2 regions of the Metabacillus sp. B2-18 genome follow, and region 1 is predicted to be linked to the other one. Evidence: a T-box and tRNA genes for the amino acid it is inferred to sense, from the RefSeq annotation. Region 1 holds a T-box; the other holds one or more tRNA genes.

The links. A T-box is a leader RNA that pairs with one kind of tRNA and senses whether it is charged. The one in region 1 lies ahead of LPC09_RS18400 (valine--tRNA ligase), so its partner is inferred to be a tRNA-Val.
Region 2: it encodes a tRNA-Val, which carries the amino acid that the T-box ahead of LPC09_RS18400 (valine--tRNA ligase) is inferred to sense. The anticodon was not compared.

Annotation. Positions count from the first base shown of each region.
Region 1 covers NZ_CP088245.1:3,612,399-3,619,039, forward strand. Annotated here, with positions in the region: gene LPC09_RS18400 (valine--tRNA ligase) at 1-2,512, opposite strand, end outside; T-box leader at 2,621-2,871, opposite strand; gene LPC09_RS18405 (hypothetical protein) at 3,106-3,297, shown strand; gene ysxE (spore coat protein YsxE) at 3,340-4,383, opposite strand; gene spoVID (stage VI sporulation protein D) at 4,484-5,659, opposite strand; gene hemL (glutamate-1-semialdehyde 2,1-aminomutase) at 5,790-6,641, opposite strand, start outside.
Region 2 covers NZ_CP088245.1:3,879,100-3,885,740, reverse strand. Annotated here, with positions in the region: rRNA gene LPC09_RS19760 (23S ribosomal RNA) at 1-1,383, shown strand, start outside; rRNA gene rrf (5S ribosomal RNA) at 1,645-1,760, shown strand; tRNA gene LPC09_RS19750 (tRNA-Val) at 1,766-1,841, shown strand; tRNA gene LPC09_RS19745 (tRNA-Thr) at 2,024-2,099, shown strand; tRNA gene LPC09_RS19740 (tRNA-Lys) at 2,285-2,360, shown strand; tRNA gene LPC09_RS19735 (tRNA-Leu) at 2,373-2,458, shown strand; tRNA gene LPC09_RS19730 (tRNA-Gly) at 2,496-2,570, shown strand; tRNA gene LPC09_RS19725 (tRNA-Leu) at 2,579-2,667, shown strand; tRNA gene LPC09_RS19720 (tRNA-Arg) at 2,730-2,806, shown strand; tRNA gene LPC09_RS19715 (tRNA-Pro) at 2,911-2,987, shown strand; tRNA gene LPC09_RS19710 (tRNA-Ala) at 3,011-3,086, shown strand; tRNA gene LPC09_RS19705 (tRNA-Met) at 3,240-3,316, shown strand; tRNA gene LPC09_RS19700 (tRNA-Ile) at 3,347-3,423, shown strand; tRNA gene LPC09_RS19695 (tRNA-Ser) at 3,434-3,526, shown strand; tRNA gene LPC09_RS19690 (tRNA-Met) at 3,696-3,772, shown strand; tRNA gene LPC09_RS19685 (tRNA-Asp) at 3,837-3,913, shown strand; gene LPC09_RS27415 (hypothetical protein) at 4,008-4,133, shown strand; tRNA gene LPC09_RS19680 (tRNA-Phe) at 4,292-4,367, shown strand; tRNA gene LPC09_RS19675 (tRNA-His) at 4,386-4,461, shown strand; tRNA gene LPC09_RS19670 (tRNA-Gly) at 4,467-4,540, shown strand; tRNA gene LPC09_RS19665 (tRNA-Ile) at 4,547-4,623, shown strand; tRNA gene LPC09_RS19660 (tRNA-Asn) at 4,638-4,712, shown strand; tRNA gene LPC09_RS19655 (tRNA-Ser) at 4,717-4,807, shown strand; tRNA gene LPC09_RS19650 (tRNA-Glu) at 4,824-4,895, shown strand; gene glgB (1,4-alpha-glucan branching enzyme) at 5,539-6,641, shown strand, end outside.

The DNA.
Region 1 (6,641 bases):
CGCGTTCTACTTCTTTATCAAGCTTTTCACGTTCTTTTTCAAGGCGTTTAATTTCTTCTTCAATATTAATTAACCCTTCAATTGGTAAAATAATTTCAGCACCTGTAACAACAGCACTCATGGATTTTTCTGTTGAATCAACTTCTGTTGAGATGCTTAGAGAACTTGTATTACAGAATCTTTCAATATAAGCACGGTTGTTTTCAAGCTGTTTTAATACATCTTGATCTTTTGCTTTTATTCTCATTGGAATTTGCTTGCTCATTGGTGTGTTAACCTCTGCACGAATATTACGAACAGCACGTATCACTTCAACTAATAACTTCATTTCTGTTGCTGCCGCGCGGTCTGTTAATTGTTCATTAACAGTCGGCCAAGCTGCAACTGTAATGGATTCACCTTTATGAGGAAGTGATTGCCAAATTTCTTCTGTAATGAATGGCATAAATGGATGCAGCAATCTCATTGTGTTATCAAGCACATAAGCAAGAATTGAACGAGTTGTTTTCTTCGCTGATTCATCTTCTCCATATAGAGGGAGCTTCGCCATTTCAATATACCAATCACAGAAATCATCCCATATGAAATTATATAGAAGACGTCCAACTTCACCAAATTCATATTTATCAGCAAGCTTTGTTACATTTTCAATCGTTTCATTTAAACGAGTTAAAATCCATTTATCAGCAACAGATTTTTCACCAGTTAAATCAATTTCTTCATATGTTAAGCCATCCATATTCATCAACGCAAATCGTGATGCGTTCCAAATTTTATTAGCAAAATTCCAAGTAGATTCAACTTTTTCATAGCTGAAACGTAAATCCTGACCCGGTGAACTTCCTGTTGATAAGAAGAAACGTAATGAATCAGCACCGTATTGATCAATAACTTCCATCGGATCAACACCATTACCAAGTGATTTACTCATTTTACGTCCCTGCTCATCACGTACAAGACCATGGATTAACACATCCTTGAATGGACGTTTACCTGTAAATTCAAGGCCTTGGAAAATCATACGAGATACCCAGAAGAAGATAATGTCATAACCTGTTACAAGTACATCAGTTGGATAGTAACGTTTAAAGTCAGCTGACTCGGTATCCGGCCAATCCATTGTTGAGAACGGCCATAGCGCTGAGCTGAACCATGTATCAAGCACATCATTGTCTTGATTCCAGTTTTCAATATCAGCTGGTGCTTCCTGGTTTACATAAACCTCTCCAGTTTCTTTATGGTACCAAGCAGGTATTCTATGTCCCCACCAAAGCTGACGAGAGATACACCAATCACGAATATTTTCCATCCAACGTAAGTACGTTTTCTCAAAACGATCTGGAACAAAGTTTACCTTCTCATCATCTTCTTGAAGCTTAATTGCTTCATCAGCAAGTGGCTGCATTTTAACAAACCATTGTGTAGAAAGGTAAGGCTCGACAACCGCACCACTTCGCTCACTATGACCAACTGAATGCATATGCTCTTCAATTTTGAAAAGTACACCTGAATCTTGAAGATCTTTTACAATTTTCTTTCTGCATGCAAAACGGTCTAAGCCTTTATAAGCGCCTGCCTTGTCATTCATTGTTCCATCTTCATTCATAACTAAAATACGTTCAAGGTTATGACGATTTCCGATTTCAAAATCATTAGGATCATGTGCTGGTGTAATTTTTACTGCACCAGAACCGAATTCCATATCAACATAATCATCGCCAACGATTGGAATTTCACGTCCTACGATTGGTAGTACAACGTTTTTGCCGATTAAATGTTTATATCTCTCATCTTCCGGATGAACAGCAACAGCTGTATCTCCTAGCATTGTTTCCGGACGAGTTGTTGCGATTTCAATAGAGCCTGAACCGTCTGCTAATGGATAACGCATATGGTAGAAGGCACCTTGAACATCTTTATAAATAACTTCAATATCAGATAATGCTGTTTTTGTTTGTGGATCCCAGTTAATAATATATTCTCCACGATAAATTAAGCCTTTATTATATAGTGTAACGAATACTTCACGAACTGCTTTTGAGAGTCCTTCATCAAGAGTAAATCGCTCACGACTATAATCAAGACCAAGACCCACTTTTGCCCATTGCTCACGAATATGACCAGCATATTCTTCTTTCCATTTCCAAGTTTCTTCAATGAACTTTTCTCTTCCTAAATCATATCTGGACTTTCCTTCTTCTTTTAACTTTGCTTCTACCTTTGCTTGTGTAGCAATCCCAGCATGGTCCATACCTGGAAGCCATAATACATCAAAGCCTTGCATTCTTTTCATACGTGTAACAATGTCTTGCAATGTTGTATCCCAAGCATGACCTAAGTGCAGCTTTCCTGTTACGTTAGGCGGTGGGATGACAATTGTATAAGGTTGTTTCTTTTCGTCACCTGTTGCCTCAAAGTACTTTCCTTCTAGCCAAAAAGAATAGCGATTTTTTTCAATTGCATTTGGATCATATTTTGTTGGTAATGAAACTTGTTGTTCATTGTTTTCCATTTGATTTCCTCCTAAATTTCTTTTACATTTTTTATGTACATGTGAAAGATTACTTGGTACCATTTCACATATTTTCCAATTTTAAAAATAAAAAACTCCTTCCATCCATAAAAGGACGAAAGGAGAATATTTCGCGGTACCACCTTTTTTTATAGACCGTATAAATACTAAAAATATAGCAAAAAGATACAGTCTACACACTCATCAATTTAACGGCTTTCAACCGGCTTCTCCTACTACATTTCAAAGAAGCAACTCCTGGGCGACCTTCCAATGCCTCTACTTAAGAAATCTTCCAGCAATGATTTCTCTCTCTGTAAAGTGATGACGATTGTACTCTTCCCATTCAACGTTTCATCATTATGTACTTTTACTTTAACAACTTATTCTATATTACTAAACAATCCTTTTTTTCGTCAATATTTTCCCCATATTTCTTCCCTTTCATACAGGCACCTATCACAGAATCTTGGCATATTTTACATTAAGTGGTCCTTTGCACGAACATTTCTTTATTTTAAACACATAATATGAGCTATTTCTGAAAATGTGAGTAGTTTTATAGAAAAGCTTAAACGAGGAGGAGTTGTCATATGAAGAGGCGGTATAGCCCTTACACACTCCCGCCATGGCTTAGACAAATTCGGGCGGTCGGCGTACAGATTATTATTCCTTTAACTATCTTCCAGGGCATTCGAACTGTTTTCTTTCCTACAACATTTGATGTTCTTTTGCTCGGTATTTTAATCGGATTAGCCATTGCACTACGGTATGATTGGATTTAACAGTAAAGAAGGAATCGGAAATGTCCGATTCCTTTTCATTTTTTAAGATTCAGTTTGTGCCTCTGCTGCTTCTGCTTCCATTTTCTTTCTGTTTTCTATTTCAGAAACCTTCATTACAAAGTACTCAATATTTTTAAATTGCCAATAAGCTCTCACAAGCTGTTTATTTGCTTCTAACTCAGAGCTCTTTTTCCCTTTTTTTGAATAGTTTTTAATGAATCGACATAGTCGCTCTGGATAAGCCAAATACCCAATAAATAAAAGCATTTCCTCTTCTGTAAATGGGTAGTCTTTTTGATAGGAATAAAACCAATTCACAACATCATCACTTTGAATTGGATACGTTCTCGCAGTTCGATTCAAAAATAATAAAAAATCATCAATAGGACTTGAATAAGACGATTTCTCAAAGTTTGATAAATAACCATTACCATCATCATCATATAAGAAGTGGCGTGCAGATACTTTTCCATGTGTTAACACTACTCTTGAAGACTTTTTATCTGTCATTTTCTCATACCACTCATCGAGTTTTTTACGAGAAAATTCAATGGCTCTTGATACCTCAGTATAGTAAGTAACGGCTTGCAACTCAAATGGAGATAAATAAATCTTTTTCTCACATTGTTCAACAAATGTTTCAAAACGTGCTTTTTCTTCATCCCACTTATTCGTTAGTTTTTCATAATGAGTTGTTGCCTCTTGACCATCAAGTGATATTTTCTTTTCTGTTCGTTTGTGAAGGTTTGCTACCTCTTTAAATAGAAGCTGATGACGAGCATCACGCTCTTCTTCTTGTTCATTCACAAGCCACGGCATTAAGTAATAGTACTCCCCATTATATTGAGAAATAAGCTGCTGCTGTTTATTCCTTAAAAGGGGAACATAATTTGAATACTTTTGTTCATTTAAGATTCGAATAGAATCAACAAAATATGGATTAAATTCACTTGATAATTTCTTTAATACATAAGGACCTGTATCTGTATATACCTTAATTGTTTTCTTGGTGATTTCCTCTGTATATTCAGGGTGTAAATCGTAATTTTTTAACAAAGGCCTTACTTCGCTTAGCTGCATCGACATAGATCATATCACCTCTACTCCTTAGAAAGAAAATTGAAAAAAACAGCCGAGGAAAAAGATGCCCCATGCTGTTCTTTGTCTTTCAAATAAATAATAAATGTTATTTACTTGTTGAGTATGCAGGGATATAAAGAATTTGTCCTTCATATACATCTTGATCTGCATGAAACTCATTTACACGTAAAATTTGTTGAATGGAAATTTCATATTTCTCACTAATTAATTCAAGTGTATCTCCTTGTTGAACAATACACATTTTCACTCTGGAGAAATCTTCTTCTTCGTCTCTTGCAAATAAACTTGTTAAGTAATGAGCATCCTTTGTTTCTCCCTCTTCACGACCAACTTCATCTTTCTTTTGTAAATCTTCATCTACATTTGTTGGCTCTTCTTCGGTTTTAGAGAAAAAGGAATATTGTACTTCTTTAGGTTCTGGAGTTGGTTCTTCTCTTCTTACTTCCACAACAAATGGATCATAAACCTCTTCTTCAGTTTGTCCTTGCTCAACATTAACTTCTTCTTCAACAGCCGGTTCAGGCTCTACAATTTCTTTATCGTATTCAGCAGGTGACGTTTCAACCACTACTTCTTCTACTTCTTCTACTTCTTCCTCACGCTCTTCAACTACATCCTGTTCTTTCGTGACAGAGAAGGATGGTGATAATTTGTCCACGTCTTCTTCATCTAACTTTCTTTCCTCATAGAAAGAAGAAAAAGGTGAAGGTGCAGGCTCTATGCTTGAAACAGGCTCGGAATTATTATGTTCTGCAGTGTTTTGTTCTTCACGGAAAAGAGCTTCAAATGCTTCTTCCTTAGGTTCCTCTGCAGGTCTCACCTCTTCTTCTTCCGCTGTCTCTCCATTCGAAATTCCGCTTATAGATAAATCAGCTATTAATTTTAAGCAAGCATGTTCGGGTAAATCATAATCAAAGGATTCGATCGAAACATACACCTCGTCTAGCTGTTGAATTCGATTTCTAGGAATCGTAATATCAACAGGGAAACGATGATTTAAGACGCTCACACCATCTTCACGTGTATCAACCTCATTTACATAACGTACATTTGCATATTCGAACGTTTCCTCTTCAGAACTTTCCGCTTCTATTTTATATTCCCCAGTAAGCTGCAGGGCACCACGAATTGAAATGTACTGATCATGCTCATGAATGGCAATATCCGGATCTAAAGAAATAGATAAAAGTTCAGATACTTCCTGTCCTTTTTGAAACCAAACAGACTCTTCTACTGAGAAACGTAGTTGTTGTTGTGACAAAAATATTTCCTCCTTTCAAATACCTAGCAAAATAACTATGACATTACAGATTTATGTGTGAAAGGAGGAATTTATGATGAAATTTTAAAAAACAAAAAAATCCACCACAAATGTGATGGATTTTTTCTAATTATTTTTTTAATTCAGCAAATGCCTTCTTAGCAGCTTCTATTGTATGATCAATGTCCGCGTCTGTGTGTGCTGTTGATAGGAATAATCCTTCAAATTGTGATGGAGGAAGGAATACTCCTTGATTTGCCATGCTACGATAGTAGCTGGCAAAGAAATCAAGATTTGATGTTTTCGCTTTTTCGTAATTTGTTACATCTTCATTAGTAAAGAAAAAGCCAATCATAGAGCCGGCACGATTGATTGTATGCGGAATTTCATACTCATTAGCAGCAGCTGACAGTCCTTCCTCAAGACGATCTGCTTTACGAATAAATTCCTTATAAGAATCTCTTGTTAGCTGTTTTAATGTTTCATATCCCGCTGTCATCGCGAGTGGGTTTCCTGATAAAGTTCCTGCTTGATAAATTGGTCCACTTGGAGCAATTTGCTTCATAATTTCCGCTTTACCACCATAAGCTCCTACAGGTAAACCTCCACCGATTACCTTGCCAAGGCATGTTAAATCAGGTGTTACACCGTAATAGTCTTGAGCACAGCCATAGTCTACACGAAACCCTGTCATAACCTCATCAAAGATTAATAAAGCACCATATTGTTCTGTAATTGCTCGTAATCCCTCAAGAAAACCTGGTTGAGGTGGAACAACTCCCATGTTCCCTGCTACAGGTTCTACAATGATCCCTGCAATATCTTCTCCAAATTGTTCAAATGCATATTGAATGCTTTCTAAATCATTGTACGGAACGGTAATTGTATTTTTCGCAATTCCTTCAGGTACACCAGGACTATCTGGTAATCCTAACGTTGCAACTCCTGATCCTGCTTTAATCAGTAAAGAATCACCATGACC
Region 2 (6,641 bases), 270 kb from region 1:
TTGTCACATAAGGCTGAGCTGTGATGGCGAGGGAACTATAGTACCGAAGTTCCTGATTCCACACTGCCAAGAAAAGCCTCTAGCGAGGTGAGAGGTGCCCGTACCGCAAACCGACACAGGTAGGCGAGGAGAGAATCCTAAGGTGAGCGAGAGAACTCTCGTTAAGGAACTCGGCAAAATGACCCCGTAACTTCGGGAGAAGGGGTGCTTTTTAGGGTGAATAGCCCGGAAAAGCCGCAGTGAATAGGCCCAGGCGACTGTTTAGCAAAAACACAGGTCTCTGCGAAGCCGCAAGGCGAAGTATAGGGGCTGACGCCTGCCCGGTGCTGGAAGGTTAAGGGGAGAGGTTAGCGCAAGCGAAGCTTTGAACCGAAGCCCCAGTAAACGGCGGCCGTAACTATAACGGTCCTAAGGTAGCGAAATTCCTTGTCGGGTAAGTTCCGACCCGCACGAAAGGCGTAACGATCTGGGCACTGTCTCAACGAGAGACTCGGTGAAATTATAGTACCTGTGAAGATGCAGGTTACCCGCGACAGGACGGAAAGACCCCGTGGAGCTTTACTGTAGCCTGATATTGAATTTTGGTACAGCTTGTACAGGATAGGTAGGAGCCTGAGAAGCCGGAGCGCTAGCTTCGGTGGAGGCGTCGGTGGGATACTACCCTGGCTGTATTGAAATTCTAACCCACAGCCCTGATCGGGCTGGGAGACAGTGTCAGGTGGGCAGTTTGACTGGGGCGGTCGCCTCCTAAAATGTAACGGAGGCGCCCAAAGGTTCCCTCAGAATGGTTGGAAATCATTCGTAGAGTGTAAAGGCACAAGGGAGCTTGACTGCGAGACCTACAAGTCGAGCAGGGACGAAAGTCGGGCTTAGTGATCCGGTGGTTCCGCATGGAAGGGCCATCGCTCAACGGATAAAAGCTACCCCGGGGATAACAGGCTTATCTCCCCCAAGAGTCCACATCGACGGGGAGGTTTGGCACCTCGATGTCGGCTCATCGCATCCTGGGGCTGTAGTCGGTCCCAAGGGTTGGGCTGTTCGCCCATTAAAGCGGTACGCGAGCTGGGTTCAGAACGTCGTGAGACAGTTCGGTCCCTATCCGTCGTGGGCGTAGGAAATTTGAGAGGAGCTGTCCTTAGTACGAGAGGACCGGGATGGACGCACCGCTGGTGTACCAGTTGTCTTGCCAAAGGCATAGCTGGGTAGCTATGTGCGGAAGGGATAAGTGCTGAAAGCATCTAAGCATGAAGCCCCCCTCAAGATGAGATTTCCCATCACATTAGTGAGTAAGATCCCTGAAAGATGATCAGGTTGATAGGTCAGAGGTGGAAGCGCGGTGACGTGTGGAGCTGACTGATACTAATCGATCGAGGACTTAACCTATTAGAAAAGCGGAAGAAGCTCGTTCAAATCCATAGGGAATTGGAGCGATCGAGATGAAGTCGTTCTTTGACTTCTTCGAGAGAGTGAAATTGCCGTAGGATTTAGCTTCTGGAGCTGGACATGTAAAAACGTAAACTCAGTAGTGAATTGAATTGTGATTCGTTATCTAGTTTTGAAGGAATATATTTTCTTTAAAAAACATATTGATTTTTCGATAAAATATTATATAATAGATTTTGTCGCTAAAGGTCATATTATATATCTGGTAATGATGGCGAAGAGGTCACACCCGTTCCCATGCCGAACACGGAAGTTAAGCTCTTCAGCGCCGATGGTAGTTGGGGGTTTCCCCCTGTGAGAGTAGGACGTTGCCAGGTATAATGGAGGATTAGCTCAGCTGGGAGAGCACCTGCCTTACAAGCAGGGGGTCGGCGGTTCGATCCCGTCATCCTCCACCATAGTTTTTTCGCGCCAGCGAAAATAACTTACCATATGCCGGTGTAGCTCAACTGGTAGAGCACGATCGAATATGCTTCGAAGCTCCTGCTTCAGCACACAAATCGAGCTGCTACTTGAATAATCTTTCTGAGATTTGGGTGACTGGTAAGTAAGATAAAACCTTATATACATCTATACCAATGCCGGTGTAGCTCAACTGGTAGAGCAACTGACTTGTAATCAGTAGGTTGGGGGTTCAAGTCCTCTCGCCGGCACCATTTTATTTTATTAATAATATACAACTCATTATAAAATGAGCCATTAGCTCAGTTGGTAGAGCACGAACGAATATGCGTCGAAGCTTTACATCAGCACACAAATTGAGCTACAGCTTGAATAAGCTTACTGAAATTTGGGTGTCTATAACAAGAGATAAATTTAATATTATTACTCATTATGAAATGAGCCATTAGCTCAGTTGGTAGAGCATCTGACTTTTAATCAGAGGGTCGAAGGTTCGAGTCCTTCATGGCTCACCATTTACACACCTTGCGGGTGTGGCGGAATTGGCAGACGCGCTAGACTTAGGATCTAGTGTCCTTGTGACGTGGGGGTTCAAGTCCCTTCACCCGCACCAAAGTTTTTTCGCGTTAGCGAAAATAACTAACAATATTGCGGAAGTAGTTCAGTGGTAGAACACCACCTTGCCAAGGTGGGGGTCGCGGGTTCGAATCCCGTCTTCCGCTCCAAAGACAGTGCCGGGGTGGCGGAACTGGCAGACGCACAGGACTTAAAATCCTGCGGTAGGTGACTACCGTACCGGTTCGATTCCGGTCCTCGGCACCATAGTTTTTTCGCGCTAGCGAAAATAACTTACCTTAATCTTTATAGATTAATTTAGATTATTAGCGCCCGTAGCTCAATTGGATAGAGCGTTTGACTACGGATCAAAAGGTTAGGGGTTCGACTCCTCTCGGGCGCGCCAAGTATAGAAGTGAGAAATCAGAAGTCAGAAGCGAGAATAAACTTTTCGCTCTAAAGCAACAATAAAGTCTCTGACCTCCCAAATCCCACCTCTGAATTCTAGAACGGGAAGTAGCTCAGCTTGGTAGAGCACTTGGTTTGGGACCAAGGGGTCGCAGGTTCGAATCCTGTCTTCCCGACCATTAATTGATCTAAACTTTAAAATGGGGCCTTAGCTCAGCTGGGAGAGCGCCTGCTTTGCACGCAGGAGGTCAGCGGTTCGATCCCGCTAGGCTCCACCAATAATATCTTTTTTTAAAACATGGCGGTGTAGCTCAGCAGGCTAGAGCGAGCCGTAAACATCTCGAATATCATCATTGTAGGCTTGCGAGGAATGTGTCTTGACAAAGAGACATGACGAGCATGTTTTTTTACAAAGAGCGTTTGATAACTATGGCGGTGTAGCTCAGCTGGCTAGAGCGTACGGTTCATACCCGTGAGGTCGTGGGTTCGATTCCCTCCGCCGCTACCATATTAAGTTTTAGTTGCAAAGCATTTGATTGGACCTTTAGCTCAGCTGGTTAGAGCAGACGGCTCATAACCGTCCGGTCGTAGGTTCGAGTCCTACAAGGTCCACCATTTGAATTGAGGAGGAATACCCAAGTCCGGCTGAAGGGATCGGTCTTGAAAACCGACAGGGGTGTCAAAGCCCGCAGGGGTTCGAATCCCCTTTCCTCCTCCATATTTATTTTTATATTTTATCATCGCTGGGTGGAGCACGTGAATAGGCTTCATTGAGTTACATCAGCGTACCGATTGAGCAACATCTTGAATAATCTTTCTGAAATCGGGACGGTCCGTACAAGATAATAAACAAAGTTCATGTGTAATAAAATCTTTATATTTATCATCGCGGGGTGGAGCAGTCTGGTAGCTCGTCGGGCTCATAACCCGAAGGTCGCAGGTTCAAATCCTGTCCCCGCAACCAAATTTTAATATTTATGATTAAATATTATGTTAAGCTTAGTTATTTTCACTACGTGAAAAAAATTGGTCCGGTAGTTCAGTTGGTTAGAATGCCTGCCTGTCACGCAGGAGGTCGCGGGTTCGAGTCCCGTCCGGACCGCCATTTCTTTGAGAGTTAACTTATAACTTAAGTATAAAGCAAAAGGGTTTCAATAAGCGAGAAGGTCGAGGAAGCGAGTGAACGAACACCGGAGCGTATGACTATACGTGAGGATGTGAGTGAGAGAGCTGACGAAGAGATTCGAAGCTTAGTGGAAGCCGTAAACTATATTGGCTCGGTAGCTCAGTTGGTAGAGCACGTTCGAATATGCTTCTCTGAATAAACTTCAGCGTACTCATCGAGCTGCTTCTTGAATAATCCCTCTGAGATGAGGACGATTCACTAATTGAAAACCTTAAAATACTAACAAGTTATAGGAACAAATAAATAATACGTAAAGAGCAAACCTGTATCTTATTTGTTAATACTTACTAATTATATGGCTCGGTAGCTCAGTTGGTAGAGCAATGGACTGAAAATCCATGTGTCGGCGGTTCGATTCCGTCCCGAGCCACCACTTATAAAATGAAATATGGCGATTGTGGCGAAGTGGTTAACGCATCGGATTGTGGTTCCGACATTCGTGGGTTCGATTCCCATCAGTCGCCCCATTATTGCGGGTGTAGTTTAGTGGTAAAACCTCAGCCTTCCAAGCTGATGATGAGGGTTCGATTCCCTTCACCCGCTCCAAAAAATGGGCCTATAGCTCAGCTGGTTAGAGCGCACGCCTGATAAGCGTGAGGTCGATGGTTCGAGTCCATTTAGGCCCACCATAAAATGTTATTGATCCGCAGTAGCTCAGTGGTAGAGCTATCGGCTGTTAACCGATCGGTCGTAGGTTCGAGTCCTACCTGCGGAGCCAAATTGGGGAAGTACTCAAGTGGCTGAAGAGGCGCCCCTGCTAAGGGTGTAGGTCGTGTAAGCGGCGCGAGGGTTCAAATCCCTCCTTCTCCGCCAGTTTTTATATTGTTTAGGCCCGTTGGTCAAGCGGTTAAGACACCGCCCTTTCACGGCGGTAACACGGGTTCGAATCCCGTACGGGTCATTAAAAGCACTGCATTCATGCAGTGCTTTTTTATTTTCTATAAATATAGAAGTCAAATAAAAAGTAGCATTTCTTTTAAGTAAATCCTTATAAATTATAAAGATTTGCTATTTCCCTATTATTGAATGTGCTTATCTTTACAAAACATGCTTTGTTGAAAAACAATTATTCCCCTAATAAATATTATATAAAATATAATATTTATTCCTTCATCTATTAACACTCCCTAGGAAAAACATACGCATAGTTCTTCTCTTTAGCCTTTTGCTTTTTTAAAATACCTTCAAATCCTGCGGAAATTTCTTTCAACAAAATTCTACAAAAAGTCGAAAAAAATATTTTGGTTATATAACATCCTCTATGAGTAATTAGTCTCCCATTAAGTATGTAAAACGGTTTCCTTCATTAAAAATATATTATTTTCAACTCATAAATTTTTTCCTAAATCACTAGTGTTTTCTTATATTATTGTTAGTTATTCTAACAAACTGCTTTAAATTGTCTACATTTTAAAAGAATAATAATACAAAAACATTGTTGTACTCTTGTTGGTTTATGTCGGAAAAAAGAACGTTTTCATTAAAGGGAATTATTTGTAAGTCTTGAATGTTTAGCATAGATAATAAGAGGAAGGGTGAATTCTGTGATGCTCATGTGTCCATCAGACTTTGATATTCATTTATTTCATGAAGGACAGTCTTTTGAAAGCTACCGGTTCTTAGGAGCTCATATACTGGAACGAGATGGTGAGCTGGGTACTAATTTTTGTGTTTGGGCACCACATGCGAGACAGGTAAATGTAGTAGGGAACTTTAACAAATGGAACAGTCAGGAACATCAAATGGAGAAATTAAATGAGGAGGGGATATGGAGCTTATTTATTCCTAGAGTTACTGAGGGTGAGATCTATAAATATGAAATACATTCTTCAAATGGTCAAAAGCTTCTTAAGTCAGACCCTTATGCTTTTCATTCTGAGGTAAGGCCTGATACTGCATCGATTGTTTATGATTTATCCGGGTTCGAATGGTCAGATCAAAAGTGGCAAAGAAGGAAAAAGTTAAGAGAAGTGTATGATCGTCCGTTAGCTATTTATGAAGTTCACTTAGGTTCTTGGAAAATAAAAGAGGATGGTGAGCTATATAGCTATATTGAACTTGCGGAGATGCTTATTCCTTATGTATTAGAACACGGATTCACTCATATTGAACTTTTACCTATAATTGAACATCCATATGATCGATCTTGGGGATATCAAGGAACAGGGTATTATTCTGCTACAAGTCGTTTTGGATCGCCAAAAGATTTTATGGCATTTATAAATGCTTGTCATGAAGAAAATATTGGTGTCATCATTGATTGGGTTCCAGGTCATTTTTGTAAAGATGCTCATGGATTATATATGTTTGATGGGCTACCAACGTATGAGTACACAAATGAAAAAGATCGTGAAAATTATATCTGGGGTACTGCAAATTTTGATTTAGGAAAAACAGAAGTACAAAGTTTCTTAGTGTCCAATGCTTTGTTTTGGATGGAATATTTTCATATTGATGGGTTTAGGGTTGATGCAGTCGCCAACATGCTCTATTGGCCAAATTCGAATGAACTTGTTGAAAACCCTTATGCTGTTTCTTTTATTAAAAAACTTAATGAAGCAGTATTTGCAAATGATCCGAATATACTTATGATTGCTGAGGATTCAACTGATTGGCCGATGGTTACCTCTCCAACCTCGTCAGGTGG